Regions from separate parts of the Psychrilyobacter atlanticus DSM 19335 genome, predicted to be linked through region 2. Evidence: riboswitches for the same ligand, from Rfam matches in the RefSeq annotation. Region 2 holds a riboswitch; the other holds the start of a gene.
The links. A riboswitch is a leader RNA that binds a small molecule or an ion and turns the genes downstream of it on or off. The one in region 2 is predicted to bind lysine.

Region 1: it holds a riboswitch for lysine, as region 2 does, so the genes downstream of both, kal (3-aminobutyryl-CoA ammonia lyase) here and nhaC (Na+/H+ antiporter NhaC) in region 2, are expected to answer to the same signal.

Annotation. Positions count from the first base shown of each region.
Region 1 is NZ_KE384547.1:848,726-856,916, forward strand. Features, by position in the region: gene kamD (lysine 5,6-aminomutase subunit alpha) at 1-147, opposite strand, end outside; gene kamC (lysine 5,6-aminomutase reactivase ATPase KamC) at 211-1,653, opposite strand; gene kamB (lysine 5,6-aminomutase reactivase subunit KamB) at 1,650-2,681, opposite strand; gene kamA (lysine 2,3-aminomutase) at 2,671-3,924, opposite strand; gene kdd (L-erythro-3,5-diaminohexanoate dehydrogenase) at 3,955-4,989, opposite strand; gene kce (3-keto-5-aminohexanoate cleavage enzyme) at 5,001-5,816, opposite strand; gene kal (3-aminobutyryl-CoA ammonia lyase) at 5,903-6,274, opposite strand; lysine riboswitch at 6,365-6,546, opposite strand; gene amrA (AmmeMemoRadiSam system protein A) at 6,981-7,508, shown strand; gene amrS (AmmeMemoRadiSam system radical SAM enzyme) at 7,513-8,191, shown strand, end outside.
Region 2 is NZ_KE384547.1:644,522-652,712, reverse strand. Features, by position in the region: gene K337_RS0103565 (dipeptide epimerase) at 1-251, shown strand, start outside; gene K337_RS0103560 (YwbE family protein) at 329-526, shown strand; gene K337_RS0103555 (sodium:solute symporter family protein) at 602-1,927, opposite strand; gene nhaC (Na+/H+ antiporter NhaC) at 2,019-3,428, opposite strand; lysine riboswitch at 3,531-3,714, opposite strand; gene orr (ornithine racemase Orr) at 3,763-4,827, opposite strand; gene K337_RS0103535 (GlmL-related ornithine degradation protein) at 4,824-6,209, opposite strand; gene oraE (D-ornithine 4,5-aminomutase subunit OraE) at 6,393-8,191, opposite strand, start outside.

The sequences.
Region 1 (8,191 bases), 200 kb from region 2:
GATCCCAAGTAAACGACAGATTGTTCTCTCTACCGATACTGTAGAGTGGTCATCTATATAAGTTTGTACGTCTATGGCGATATTTCTAGCTGATTTTCTAGCATCTGCCACTACATCCCAATCTAAGTGTAATTTTGAATCCTGCATATCTTTACCTCCAAAGCTACCCTTTCCCCCTTGAGATACTCTCTCCTTTAGAAGGATGAGGGATTAGTATAAATTTTTTATTATGTCTTTTAAATTCTCATCGATTCCAATTAGTGCTGCTACATTGAGTGCATCTTTTGGAACTTCAAAGTTAGAATGAATCTTTTCTATGGAATAATCCATATGTTTTTGGATCAGAGAGATTGAATTCTGATTATTCAGATCAATCTTTCTTTTTAAACTGTCAAAATCTATATTCTTTAATCCGACAACCTGATAGTGAGGAGTCGAATCGTCCACTACACCATCATAGTGAGTTGCCATGATTGAAAAACTATCAAAGTTTTTCATATAGTTGGATAATCCCTTTACAAATTTTTTACCTTCACTTGGGTTGGTACCCCGAGCAAATTCATCCAGTGCAATAAATCCCTTGTCATAAGTTGTAAGACATCCTGTAATCTCCCTGAGTTTCATTATTTCAGCTCCAAAACTACTGAGTCCTTTGGAAACGTCTTGAATATCGTCGGATAAAAACTGTATAAACTTTAAGATAGGTATAGTTGCATGATCTGAAAAAACATAAAATCCCATTTGGGCCAGGATCAGATTAAGGGTAAGGGTTTTTAAAATAACACTTTTCCCTCCCATATTAGCTCCTGTTAAGATAGTATTACCATTTTTTAATAGGATATCTAATTTTTGAAATTCTTGGTTTTTAACCTTTAAAGTTTCTAAAATTTCTGGATTAAACATCCCGATAAATTCGATGTGTTCACCTATTTTAGGCCTGTTAGCTCCATATTTTATAGCAAGTTTTGCTTTAGCCAAGGTAAAGTCAATATCTTTAATTTTATCGATATCGATAAGGATATCGGAAGTATAAGAGACTAATTGTTTGCTTATATCTATTTTGACTTCAGATTCTTCACAATTTTCTAGAACAACAATCTCTCTTCTTTCTTCCTTTAGTCTTATCTGTAATTCGTTATCTGTAGTTGAAAAGATTAGTTTTTCAATCTCTGATTTTTTATCTCTGATAGTTTTTAATTTTTCTGAATATTCGTTATAGATATGGAAGGTAGGGATTTTTTTTGATCCCGGGTCTAAAATATCTACAATGGGACTTAGATCAACAAGGTGAAAATCTTTTAAAAATATATCGTTTGAGATACTTTTAATCTCCATAAAGATCATAGTATTTATCTTTAATTCGAATAACTCAACCTCATCTAAAATTTTTCCTTTTTGAAGATTAAAAACTATATTGGATATATTTTTTAATTTCATAAGGAGAAGCTCTATCTTCTGGATCTCTCTTTTATTCTGCTGACACCTGTCTATAAAAAATTCCAAATGATTGAAAATTTCTTCTAAAATCTCAGCTTCCTCTATGGGAACAATATCTCTTTTCTTTTGGTTACCATATGGAGATATTGTAGTCAGATTATTTGTGAGATATTCCAACCCAATTTTTTCTCTGTTTTTAAGATCAAGGTATCTCATAGTTCTCCTCCTACAACATCTACAACATCTATATCTATAGATGTTTTTAATAGTTCACAAAATTTTTCACTCTCAAATGAATATCCATAAGGGGATGTGGGATTACAGGTCAAATACAGGAGATTAATACTGTCTAGGACCTCTAATTTGACTGGTATCATAGATAATTTATGATACATATTAGAATCTATAAAAATTTTTGTTCCATCTTCTATAACGATCGTAAAACTTTTAAACAACTCTCTATTTTGTATGATAGATTCTATCAATCCCTTGGATACAGCACCTCCTAAAACTAAATATTTGTGATTAGGTTTGACTGCATCGACTATCTCCCTATGAGAATTAAGGGAAGTAGGGAGGTCTAAGACCTCTATATTTGATTGGGTATCTACAAATCCAATCTTCCCTGTTTTTAATATCTCTCTGGTTAAATCTGCTATGTTATCAGAACATTTTGGTAACTGTAACATTTTTACATTATGACTGCTTTCTTCCACTACCTTTGTAAGATCAGGGGAAAAACTAGCTCCAGTAGCCAATATAGAGGCCTCTGAAACTAAATTTCCTGCACTGCCTTTTCGACTCAGTGCACCATCAATGAGGACTAAGTCACACCCAAAATCTAACATAAGATCTCTTACTTTTATGAGAGCGGAATTGTAGGAGGGACCAGCCACATCTACAAATCCATTGCTTAAAGCTCTCATAATTATTATTTCACCCATAGGGGTAGAGATACCTGTGGCAGCTAAAATTTCCTTTGTTATATCACATTTACAAAGTAAATTTTTAGCTGTAGCAACTATACTGCCCTTTTCCACATAGATTTTAGGTTTATGTGTATTAGTCACTCTGTCACAGTCTTCACCATCACGTCCAATAGAAGTGAGGCCGATAACTTTAGTTCCCTTTAAATTTTTTAATATATAATTTAAAGTGGTAGTTTTCCCTGAGTTTTTTTCCATCCCTATAATAGATATACTATTATAGGGGAGTAGGGAAGTAATCATTTTCTTAGTGTTCATTTCTGATATGTCTGTCAAGTACCTTAGGCTCGATAGCTAGTTGTTTACCATCTAATAGTTTAGCTATTCCAAGGTGTTGTCTCTCTTCTTGACAGTGTTTGCAGTCACATTTATCTTCATATGGTTTTGGCTCTGTATATGTTGTGATAACTCCTTCAAAGTTTCTAAGAACAACTCTTTTTGGACTTTGAGAGATAATATATTGCGGCATAACAGGAGTCTTACCTCCACCACCAGGAGCGTCTACAACAAATGTTGGAATAGCGTATCCAGACGTATGTCCACGAAGACCTTCAATGATCTCAATTCCTTTAGATACAGGAGTTCTGAAGTGTTCTAACCCTACTGAAAGGTCACATTGATAGATATAGTAAGGTCTTACTCTTATAGCTACTAGGTCTTGAACTAACTCTTTCATGATATGAGTACAGTCATTTATTCCTCTAAGTAAAACAGATTGATTTCCTAATGGGATTCCTCCATCAGCCATCAATTCACATGCAGCTTTAGAAGCAGATGTGATCTCATCTGAATGATTGAAGTGAGTATTTAACCAAACTGGATGGTATTTTTTCATCATATTTACTAGTTCAGGAGTAATTCTTTGAGGTAATACAACTGGAGTTCTAGACCCGATTCTTACTATTTGAACATGTGGAATAGCTCTTAATCTTTTGAAGATATACTCTAATTTTTCATCTGAAATAAGTAGAGCGTCTCCTCCAGAAAGTAATACATCTCTGATTACAGGAGTTTTAGCGATGTAATCGATAGCTGTATCTATTTTTTCCATTCCTAAAGCAGCGTCTGTTTGACCTGCAAATCTTCTTCTAGTGCAATGTCTGCAATACATAGAACACATATCTGTAACTAATAATAATACTCTATCTGGGTATCTATGAGTAAGTCCTGGAACCGGTGAATCCTCATCTTCATGTAGAGGGTCATCTAGGTCAGCATCTGCCTTATGTACCTCAGCAGCTGTAGGTATTGCCTGTTGTCTTACAGGACATTTTGGATTTGTTGGATCGATCAATGTTAAATAATATGGAGTGATTCCCATTCTAAGGATAGAGTTAGCTGTTTTTACTCCCTCTTCCTCTTCTGGTGATAGGTCAAAATATTTTTTTAAATCTTCTAAAGTTTCAATTCTATTTCTTACTTGCCATTGCCAGTCATTCCATTGTTCATCACTTACATTTGGAAATAATTCTTTTCTTCTGCTTTCGTAGTTTAAATTCATCATAATTTTGTTGCCCCCCCTTTTTATTTTTTATACATATAATTTTTCAAATAAGTTTCTGATAGTTTTAGATTCACGTATGATACCTAATGTAAGGTCAGCATGCCCCTTAGCGTATCCATTTCCTACGATCATTTGTACGTCTTTTCCTACACCTTCAGCTCCTAAAGCTGCTTTTGTAAATGATGTTGCCATAGAGAAGAAATAAACTACCCCATCGTCCTTTGTAATAAGGATAGATGACATCTCTGTGTTAGCTACATTTACATTATTAATAACTACGTCACATACGTCGTCCCCTGTAATCTCCTTTACTTTTTCATAAACTTCAACAGGTTTAGTAGCGTCTGCGATAATTACATGGTGAGCTAGTTTCATATCTAATATTCTCTTTGCATTTTCTTCACTGTATTCAATTACGATAACTTTACCAGAATCTCCAGCATTTACCATGGCTTGATAAGCACATAAAACACCAGATTTTCCACCTCCGCCGATGATACAAACTGTGTCACCTTCTTTAACTAATCTTTCTACTTGAGCAGGAGCACCAGCTACATCCAGTGCAGCTAAAGCTAATTTTTCAGGGATATCTGTAGGTAAAACAGAGTAGATACCGGTTTCAAATAAAATAGCTTGTCCATCTATATCAACTTGGTCGTTAGATACATTTACATTGTTAATCTTATCAATCTTTAATGGTGTAAGGGATAATGAAACTAAGGTAGCTAATTTATCTCCTACTTTTAAAGTTTTATCAGGAAAATCAGAACCGATCTCTTTAACAACACCGATCAACATTCCCCCAGATCCAGTTACTGGGTTTTGCATCTTTCCTCTCTCTCCTACAATCTCATTGATCATAGTAGTCATCTTATCTATATCTTTATTGCACGCATCTTTTATTTGTGTGAATGACGCTGAATCAATATTTAATGTCATTACATCAAGTAATAACTCGTTATTTTTAATCTTCATTGTGTTATCAATTTTTACTGCAGCCTGTGGCATAGTTCCCATAGGTTCTATTACTCTGTGTGTTCCAAATGGACATCCTTTTATCATTTTGCTCCCCCTTATAATCCTAATATAACTCTTGCTTCTGCTGGTGTTGCAATTTGTCTTCCGAGCTCCTTGGCAATCCTTACTACTTTGGCTACTAAGACACCATTAGATTCAGCCAAGACACCTTTTTCTAAATAGATGTTATCCTCAAAACCAACTCTTACATGACCGCCACTTATGATAGCTGCTGTAGCCAATGAAAATTCAAATCGTCCAAGACCGGCAACTGAATAAGTAGATCCGCAAGGTAAGCTGTCTCTTAAGAATAAGAAGTCTCTTAACTCTCCTCCGATTCCTCCATTAACTCCCATTACAAAACTAAAGTGCATAGGAGACTTGATGAATCCTTTTTTATTTAATCTAACAGCCATTTCAATCATAGATTTGTCAAAACATTCCAATTCAGGTTTGACATTTCTTTCTATCATCTTTTCACCAAATTCTTTGATGGTATTTTCTGTATTAGTAAAAACTTCGTCTCCGCCAAAATTTAAAGTCCCACAGTCTAATGTTGCCATCTCAGGGTGTAATTCTGTAGGCTGTAATCTTTCTTCATTGGTCATCCCCACAGCTCCACCGGTAGATGGTTGGACAATAACGTCTGGACATTTTTCCTTGATAGCGTCTATACATAGTTTAAATCTTTCTTTTGACTGGGTAGGAGTACCGTCATCTTCTCTCACATGAAGATGTATGATACTGGCTCCCTCTATATATGCCCCGTATGCTTGCTCTACAATCTCTTCTACAGTATAAGGAACGTTAGGGTTGTGTTCCTTAGTAACTTCAGCACCACATATGGCAGCTGTTATGATTAACTTTTCCATCATTGCCTCCCTTTTTTATTCTCTAAGAAAGCATAAATTAACTTTAAAAATTTAAATTACGCTTATCTGGGTAAAGCGTCACGCTTTTAATTTCTTTGTTTATCTTTAGGTGTTACACAAGTTCCAGTGGCTCTGCAAACAACAATTGGTTCTTCTAAGACTTCACAAGCAGAATCACTGATGTCAACTCTAGGAATGATAACCTTTCTAGCTTCAAAAACCATCCTTCTAGATGTGTTCCCGACTTTTTCTATATAACCGACAGCCTCGATAAAATCTCCTGCATATACTGGAGCCATAAACTCAACGTTGTCATAGGCTTTAAATAATCCCTCGTCTCCATCTTGTCTGATGAGGAGCTCGGTAGCTACATCTCCAAATAAACCTAGCATTCTGGCACCATCTACTAAGTTACCCCCATAATGAGCATCGTGGGTACTCATCCTCAATCTAATCATTACTTCTTTCACAACTCATTCCCCCTTTTTATTTTTTGCATCAAAAAAAACACCTATCTATGATTTAAGACAGAAAATTACCAAGAACTAAAAAGAAATAGCTCTCCACAACTAAAGTTGTGACAGTCAAGATGGATTTTCCCATATTAACCAAGGTTAGCTCTAGCAGATCCAACCTTTCGGCAATTAAGTCCTTCACTTTTAACTTCAGAAGATCCTTTGATCTTTAAGATGTTAAAAGTTACCACAATAAATGCTCCTCTATTATATATTTTATTTATGTAACCTATCTAAGAAAATGAAAACTCATTCATAGATTCGTTACAATACATTTTTACTATATAAAGAACACAAAGTCAAGTGAAAAAAATAATTTTATCCTCGTGGGGAGGAAGTATAAGGGAAAGTCTTTTTCTGACACTACCTATCTATTTACCTAGTTAATTGATAAACTTATTTTTTTAAAGCCAAAGGTATCAAGGATAAAATAAAAATTTAATTATAATATTGTTATTTTTTAAGGAAGTTTTATTTTATCTAATATATTTCAAATGAATAGTTATCATAATAAAGTTATATAATTGATTAATTTTTTTTAATCATAATTATCTATGAAAATCAAAAAATAAAAATTTAATAAAAAAGGAAGTTTATTGAATTTATCAAATAAAGAATAAGGAATAAATATTTTTTAGGAGGTAGTTATATGTATAAACCGAGGAGTATATATGTAGAAGTAGCTTTAGAAACTATTATAGCTAAATTAGGTTTAGATGGACAAAGTGAGGTGAAAGAAGATAAATATAAGGAGATCCAGGAATTGATGGAAAAAAAACCTTGTTTCGTCACCTTGTACAAGGAAGGTGCTCTGAGGGGATGTATAGGAACCATGATACCATATCGAGAAAATTTATTGGAGGAGATAAGAGGAAATGCCATCTCAGCTGCCTTTAACGACCCTAGATTTGAAGCATTAAAAAAAGATGAGTTAGAGAGGTTGGAAATTTCTGTAGATGTTCTCTCTCCTATGGAGGAGGTAGAGGATATAAAAGAATTAGATCCTAAAAAATACGGGATATTAATAAGTGATGGAAGATCTCAAGGGGTACTTTTACCGGATTTAGAGGGAATAGATAGTGTAGAGCAGCAGATAGAGGTAGCTATGAATAAAGCTGGAATAACCCGTAACCCCGGATTGGTTATAAAAAAATTTACTGTGAAAAGGTATAGGTGAGAAGATGAAAGAAGCTTTATTTTATAAGAGGTTAAAGGATAAAAAAATAGGCTGTGAACTATGCCCTCATAGGTGTATATTAGAGGATGGCAGTGTGGGCAGATGTGGTGTAAGGCAGAATATCGGCGGAACCCTGATGACTAAAAACTATGGGATGATTTCGGCTCTTAATATGGACCCCATTGAAAAAAAGCCGTTTTATCATTTTTATCCAGGAGAAGAGGTTTTATCCATTGGAAGTATAGGATGCAATATGAATTGTGCTTATTGTCAAAATTATGAGATAGCTAAGGAATTTAAAGGAATACGAGCTAAGGAATATACCTATGAGGATATATTGAGAAATTTTAAAGGATTTGGAGTAGCATTTACCTATAACGAACCTACCGTTTGGTATGAATTTATGCTGGATGTGGCAAAATTAGCGAAATGCTGCTCTAAAAAAACTATGATGATAACCAATGGATTTATAGAAAGGGAACCTCTGTTGGAATTAACTCCATATATAGATGGGTTTAGTGTAGATTTAAAAGGATTTACAGAAGAAGTTTACTCTGAATTAGGTGGGACTTTAGAAGGAGTTAAAAACACCTTGAAAGTAATAACTGGGAGGAATAAGCATCTAGAGATAGAGTTTTTATTGGTGCCTAAACTAAATGATGATAGGGAGACATTTATAGAGA
Region 2 (8,191 bases):
AGATCTATAATATTCCATGTATGATCGGATGTATGTTAGAAGCAGGAATAAGTGTTACAGCGGCAGCTCATTTGGCAGCAGCAAAGAGTTCTATTATAACCCGGATAGATTTAGACGGTCCGGCTCTCTGCAGTGAAAATCCATTAGATGGAGGGATTCTCATGGATGGACCTGAGATAACCTTATCCAATGAACCTGGTTTAGGAATAAAAAATATCACTGGATTTGAGCTCATAAAAGATATAAAATAACAATCGACTTTAAAAGTCGTTATTTTCATGGTAAAATTCTTTGAAACAAAATCATATATATAGAAGGAGTTATTACAATGGATGGAAGAAATAGAAGTGACATAAAACCTGGTATAGAGGTAGCAATCGTTTTAAAAAATGATCAGAGAAGTGGTAAATTAACTTACGGAACAGTACAGGATCTTCTGACTAACAGTAAGTTTCACCCTCATGGGATAAAGGTAAGGCTTACAGATGGACAAGTTGGAAGGGTAAAAGAAATTATAGTAAAATAAACAAAAAGCCTCCTTCATTTAGATAATTCTAAGTGGAGGAGCCTTTTTTTAACTTAATTTTTAAAATTTTAGTTTTTATTTTTTTATTCTAACCTCTCTAGGCCTTCCCAATACCAAGATTATAAAGTTCACCAAGAATGAAAAAATAATTATGAGATTTCCTGGTACTCCTCCAGTTAATTTACCATAGAGAGCTAAACCTCCACCCAATAAAATCCCTGATACAGCATAATTTTTTTTACACCTGTACCCTAAAATCCCTGCCAAACACGGTACTATAAAAGCTCCTGAATAGACCGCTAGAGCAAGTAGCAGTGTGGATAATATAAAGGTAAACTTCAATGCCACCAGTATAGAAAATCCACCGAAAATAAGAATAAATACTCTGGTTAATTTTATAGCTTGTTCCTCCCTTAAATCCTTCATAAAGATCTGGGCAAAAGTAGAGGAAGCAGTAAGTAAGGTAGTATCCGCTGAGGAAATAACTGCCGACAATAATCCGAAGTAAAGTAAGATTACTATTGGCTGTGGCAATACTCTGTCTGCTAAAAACATCAGTACAGATCCCTTTACTATATCTACCCCGTAATTTGAACTCACATAAACTCCTATCCCTGCTAAAATAAATCCTAGTGGAATTAAAATTACAATGGATAATTTTATAGCCTGTTTAGCCGTTTTTTCATCCCTGGCACAAAATATCCTAGAATAGATATCCGGTCCCACTAAAAAAGTAGATGAGTAGGTTAGAATCATAATAAAAAGATCTAAATAACCAAATTTTTCATTGATCAGTCCCACCCCGACTATATCTCCTCCACCTTTTAAGATATAGGTAAAACAAAGAATAACTCCGGCTATTATAAATAAAAACTGGATAAAATCTGTTTTTATAATGGATAATTGACCCCCTAAAAATGTATAGGCAATAAATACCAGACCACTTATAATAACTGCAGTAGAGTAGTTCATATCCACAAATATAGAGATTATCTTAGCTGAACCCATTATCTGAGCTGCGACTATGCCTATCCATGCAATAGGGATGATAATAGATGAAAGAACCTTTACCTCATTCCCGTAAAACTCTCCCATTAGTTCCGGTAAATTATAACTCTTATATTTTTTTAACCTGTCTACCAAGGGTAGGAGACCTAAAAGACCTAAAGCTGCACAGAGCATAAACCAAGAGCCAGCCCATCCATTGGCATAGGAAAAATTAACGCTTCCTATAATCGCTGAACTTCCTAATACTGTAGCCAAGAGACTTCCCGCAATTTCTTTCACACCAGCATCTTTTCCAGCTATAAAATAGTCTTTTGATCCCTTAATTTTTTTGTAAGAACTATATCCTATAAAGATAACTAAGAAAAAATATAAACTTAAAATCACCTGATTCATTTGACCACTCCTAAAAATTATAATATAGATATTATATCATATTCTTTAAAGTAAAAATCCCTCCTAAAATTAGGAGGGATTTTTACTTTTTTTATGCTTCTACTTCTACTTTTTCCTTTTCTATCTTTTCAATTGAAAATCCTGTATATCCATAAATTATAGCTATAATTGGATTTATTAAGTTTAAGAAACAATACGGAACATAAGTCCATGGTGCCAGCCCTAAAGTAGCTATCATGTACGCCCCACATGTGTTCCAAGGAATTAATGGTGATGTCAGTGTTCCTGCATCCTCTAATGATCTCGAAAGATTTTTAGGATGTAAACCTTTCTCTGTATATGCATCCTTAAACATTCTTCCTGGTACAACTATTGAAAGATATTGATCTCCCGCTATTGAGTTTACAAAAATCGGTGTCAATATAGTTACTAAGATTAAGTTTCCAGTAGAGTGTGCCACAGATAAAATCTTCATTGCTAAAGTTGCTAACATTTGTGTTTTTTCCATTATTCCACCTAAGATCATAGCACAAAGAATCAATGAAACAGTCCACATCATAGAGTCTAATCCCCCTCTATTTAATAGATCGTCTACCATTGGTAATCCCGATTCAGCTGAATAACCATAGTGTAAAGTTGAGAATACCGATCCTAATGATGCTCCCTGGAAGACCATTGCTGCTATTCCACCTAGGATAGCTCCACCGAATAATCCAGGTATTGCAGGAACTTTCATTATTACTGCCCCGATAACAATAACTGGTACTAATAATAGTAACGGGCTAATATTAAAGTTTCCATTTAGAGTAGTTAATATTCCATCAATCATCCCTGTGTTCAACGCAGCCCCTGTATATTTACTTCCAATAAATCCGAATAAAATTATAGAGATAATGAAACTAGGTACTGTTGTATATAACATATGCTTAATATGCTCAAATAATGTAGCTCCTGCCATTGCTGGTGCTAAATTTGTTGTATCTGATAATGGTGATAATTTATCCCCCATATATGCTCCGGAAATAATCGCACCGGCTACTATATTTCTAGGTATTCCAAGTCCCTCTCCTACACCAATAAGTGCTATACCTACTGTTGCTGCTGTTGTCCATGATGAACCTGTCGCTACCGATACAATAGCACATATGATAACTGTTGCCGGTAAAAATATTCCAGGTGACAATATCTTTAATCCATAAAATATCATAGTTGGTACTACACCAGATTGAATCCAAGTTCCTACTACCATTCCGATTATCATAAGAATTATGATTGCACCTAAAGCCATCTTGATAGTTTCAACCATTCCTGCTTCTATCTCATTCCATGTGTAATTTAAACCAAATATAGCTACTCCAGCTGCAAAAAATGCCGATACTAAGATAGGTATGTGCACGTCAATATGTGCAATTTGAATTGCATAAAATAAACTTCCTATTAAAAATAACAACGGTATCAGTGCGTACATAAATGTCGTTTCCTTTTTCATCTTACTCCCCATAATCAATTCCCTCCTGTTTTTTTTATAAGTAACAAAAAAGAGCTATCGATAACACTACCAATAACTCCAACAATAAAACTTAAATAAGGTCTATGCTCAAAATCATTTAATAGCACATCACCAATTTTATATGGTGACAGTCTTATGGGTATTCTCCATAATCCCAATACAAAGAATCCTGACTTTCTTCTTCGCATTTCGGCAAATTTACCTTTCATTTTAGGGTCAAAGCTTGTCATAACTAGCCTAAAATTACTCTTTAATATTTGCAACCTCTATCTAAATTTTTCTTTTCTGAGAGTTATTCTATAATAATTTATTAACTTTGTCAAATTTAATCAAATACCTTTTTTACATAAGGTGATGTTGTTAACTGTAAAAGAGACCCATAATCCAGCTTAAATTCCACTATATCTCCTACCTTGTATTCCTTTTTTGAATCAGTTACATCCAACACCAAATGATCACTGCTGGCACCTAATATTATTAACTTTTCATCCATCGGTTCTAAATTAGACTGGTCTACATCTTGTTTTCCGATAGCTAAAATAGCCCTTTTTCTCTTTCCTCTGTCTACAAATACAGGTTTTTCTCCAAAAGCATTGAGCCCAATTTCCCCAACTGGATAAGATTGTTTTTCCTTTAACTCTATTATTTCTACCTCTAATTTTACACTGTCATAGAAACAGCCTTCGAGATCTTTTCCATAAGCCGTTTCTCGACCAAAGATAAGTGATTCCCCCAGCCTTAAGTTATTTATTTTAGGAGGCATGTTGTTTTTCCACAATAGATCCAAACTACTAGAATTCCCCCCTGATATAATATTTAGCTTTAAATTATATTTTTCCTCTATTAAATCCGAAACTTTTTCTAATTCCCCTAAATTATCGAAACTGGGAATAATACCTCCGTAACACGTTAAATTCACACCTATTCCCTCTAATTTAATATTTTTCATAGAATTTATTTGTTCCATATACCTCTCTACATCTTCTGGTAGGATCCCCTCTCGAAGATCTCCTAATTCAAGCATCAGGATGATTCTATGGACTCTATATTGTTTGCCGGCCTCTTCATTTAAAAGAGCTATAGTAGATATTTCACTGTTTAAACTTATATCTACGTGTTTTATCACCTCTTTTATCTGAGATCTCATTGGCAGACGAATCATTATCTTGGGAACGTCCAGGTTTTCATATTTTTTTAAATTTTCCACCCTGGAATCTCCTAAATATCTTACTCCTCCCTCTACCAATACCTTAGCTATCTCTATACTCCCTGAAAAAACCTTGGTTACTCCCACTACATCTATCTGGGATTCCTTGCATTTTTTTGTCAAAAATTTTACATTTTCTCCGATCTTACTTAGATCTACTACTACTCTTGGGTATTCAGTCATAAAGTTTCCACCTCCTCTATTTTTAAACTTTTTTTCAGCAATCTAACTGCTGATTCTTTATTATATTTTGAAAGGACTCCCAAAGAAGCCATAATATAATCATTATCTATCAATATTTTTGCCTCTGGCGTAGGTAGGAGTTTATCTCCCTTATTACTCATGGCTATTTTTTTTAAGATCTCTATCCTGTTAGGTATACGGGTTAATGCTCCTCCAGTCCCTATTATCCATTTAATACTGGTCAGATCTTTACCTTCAGCCAAAGTTTTTTTAGTTTCACCAAAGAGGTGTCTATATCCACCGGCATGTCGATGAACCGACATAATCACTGCTTTTTCTGTCAAGATCTCCACTGTCTTTATCTCCATTTCACTTTTAGGAATAGGTGGGAAATTCAAAAGATGCTCTGTCAATTCCTCTTCCTCTACAGATAACTCCTTAGCTAAGTTTTTTTCCCCGACTATCTCAACTATATTCCTCATATTTACATAGACCCCTAAATCACCCTCTACAGTTCTTTTGGCTACAGGTTCTGGAGAGATTAAAATACTCGTTATCTCCTCACTGCCATCAGTTACCGAGTGGATATCTGTAGTCGCTCCTCCCACATCTATAGTAACCAAATCTCCTATAACTTCTTTTAAGATCTTAGAGGATTCCATTACAGCTCCCGGGGTAGGTACTATAGGCCCGCTCACTACATCTCTTACCTTTTCCATCCCTGGAGCATGGATTATATGCTCTTCAAAAACATCTTGAATTACACGTCTTACAGGCTCTACATTTAATCGATCTATCTTGGGATATACATTTTCCACTATTTTTAAAAGTTTTTCTTTCCCATAGTCCTCAAATATTAATTTTATCTCCTCACAATTTTGGATATTTCCTGCATAGATTATAGGTATATCCAAATCAAGTTTAGCTAGAAGTTCTGCATTATATAGAGCTGTATCCCGCTCACCATAATCCACTCCTCCAGCGAGTAAAATTATATTAGGTCTTATTTTTTCTATCTCCTTTAAATCTGTTCTTCTCAGTTTTCCCGATGTTACCATATGAATATTTGCTCCTGCTCCAAGGGCTGCTTCCTTTGCCGCTTTAGCTGTCATATCATATACCAATCCATGAACAGTCATCTTCAAGCCCCCTGCTGCACTACTTGTAGCTAAAAACTCATCATATTCCAACTCTTTAATTCCCAGTTTTTCCTCCAAATCATATGTAGCATCCATAAGACCTAGATTCACATCCCCTTGATCTACCGTGGTAGGAGCCTGCCCCTGCCCTATAAACTTTGGGTTTTCTCCATTTAAATTTCCAAAGGCATTGACAACTGTTGTAGTACTTCCTATCTCTGCTACCAAAACATCTATTTTCATATCTCTGCTCCTCTACCCTCTTTCTTTTATGATATATTCATGGAATATCAAATTAAATGTATTAAATACTCAACTTAAAATGGGAACCTCAAAGAAAGAAACCCAGGCAGTAATCCTTACCTTAAAACTACTGCCACAGGCCCCCTCCTATGAAGGGTAAAACATATATTTAGAAAAGTAATTCTATTTTTCCATCATCTCTTTCTTTCTTTTTACCAGGAATGAAGCTACATTTACTCCCCTGTCATTTTTTGAGAACCCTTCATCCATCCCATTTTTTCTAGCTATTTCAGGAGTTACCTGAGTACCACCAGCACAGATGATTATCTTATCTCTGATACCTTTCTCAATGGCTAATTCATGTAATTTTTTCATATTCTTATAGTGAACATCATCATGGGAGATGATTGTAGAGGCTAACACTACATCTGCATTTAGTTCTACAGCTGCATCAATTAGTTTCTCACAAGGTACAGAAGTTCCTAAATATTCAACTTCCATTCCAAATTTTTCCACTCCTCCATGTTTTATATCTATAACTTCACGGAGTCCAACTGAATGCTCATCCTCTCCTACAGTTCCTGCCACTATCTTCATATCATATTTTTCTACTAATCCTCTAATCTCATCATCTGTCATAACTTCAGGTTCAGGTGGGATTACTAAACTATCTATATCTAGATCAAATTCAACCTTTCCTTTGACCTGAATCCTAGTTCCCTCACTTATATGCATAACTTCAGAATGAATTACCTCTGGATTTGCTAAATTCATCTTTTTAGCAAATTCAACGGCTGCAAATTCTGCTATTCTTTGACTTGTAGGCAGGAATAACTCTATCTGCACAGTACCGTCAGCTAGCCATTCTACCTCTGGTTTGATCTTAGATGTAGATCTATATTCCTCATTTTCTGCCATCCTTACATTTACGTTATCTACATCGTCTAATTCATCGATATATACTATCTTATCTGGATCTTCAAATGTAGATCCACCAATTAGATCAGCTGGGTTTTTAGCTCCATATTGATCTATATTATTATTCCCAAAATGGCCTGTTACAGGTGCCATATAGTCTTCATCTCTTGCAAATACTCTTCCAGCTCCTACTCCGCCATCTTTTTTTCTACCTATTCCATCACCATTTTTTTCAGGATAATTACCAGAATCTACAAAGAATCCCTTCTCTACAGCTTCAAAATATCCACCTGTTTCCATCATCTCTTCTAGATATAGTACAGCTCTTTCTTTTAATTCTCTTACCATTTTTGGAAGGTATCCGTCTTTTCTTACTTCTACCATCTCGAGTAATCCATCTAGTCCTACTAAAGTTTGCTTAGCTGTATCACAGGCCTCTATATTATACACGTGCCAAGGTACATTTCTACCTTCATCAGGTGTGATTGTAGACTGAATATCTGCACTTGTCAATCTAGAGATCATCATATTCATTACATGAGTTACTGTAGCTTCTCTAGACGATGAAGTGATATATTTTGTATTCATCTGAGCTCTCATCTTATACTCTGTAAATAGATCTCTCAGAGCTACTGCATATGGCAGGTCAAATTTCATAGATGGTGCCGGTGCTGCTGTAGGAGGCACTGTAGAAAGACATATATTCTCTTTCTTTATCCCTGATTTGTAAGAAAATATAGAATTTAATCCATGCTGAACCATAAGTTCCGGCATTACTTTCCATGCATCTCTAGCAGTTGCATTGGCATTATGTGCTCCATCTATTTGAGCCATCTCAGCCCAACCCATTATTTTTTTTGATTCTGCTGCATCTATAAATGATCTTACCATATTTATATTTCTATAGAGTACATTGTATTGAGGATCCTGATGGGCTCCGTTTACTCCCTCTTCTGCAAACATTACTGCTACGTCAGGTCCTGCTACTCCTGATACATATGAATGATAATTTATTGGTCTTCCTACCTCTTCCTCTATCAAATCACAAGCTTTTCTCTGTGCTC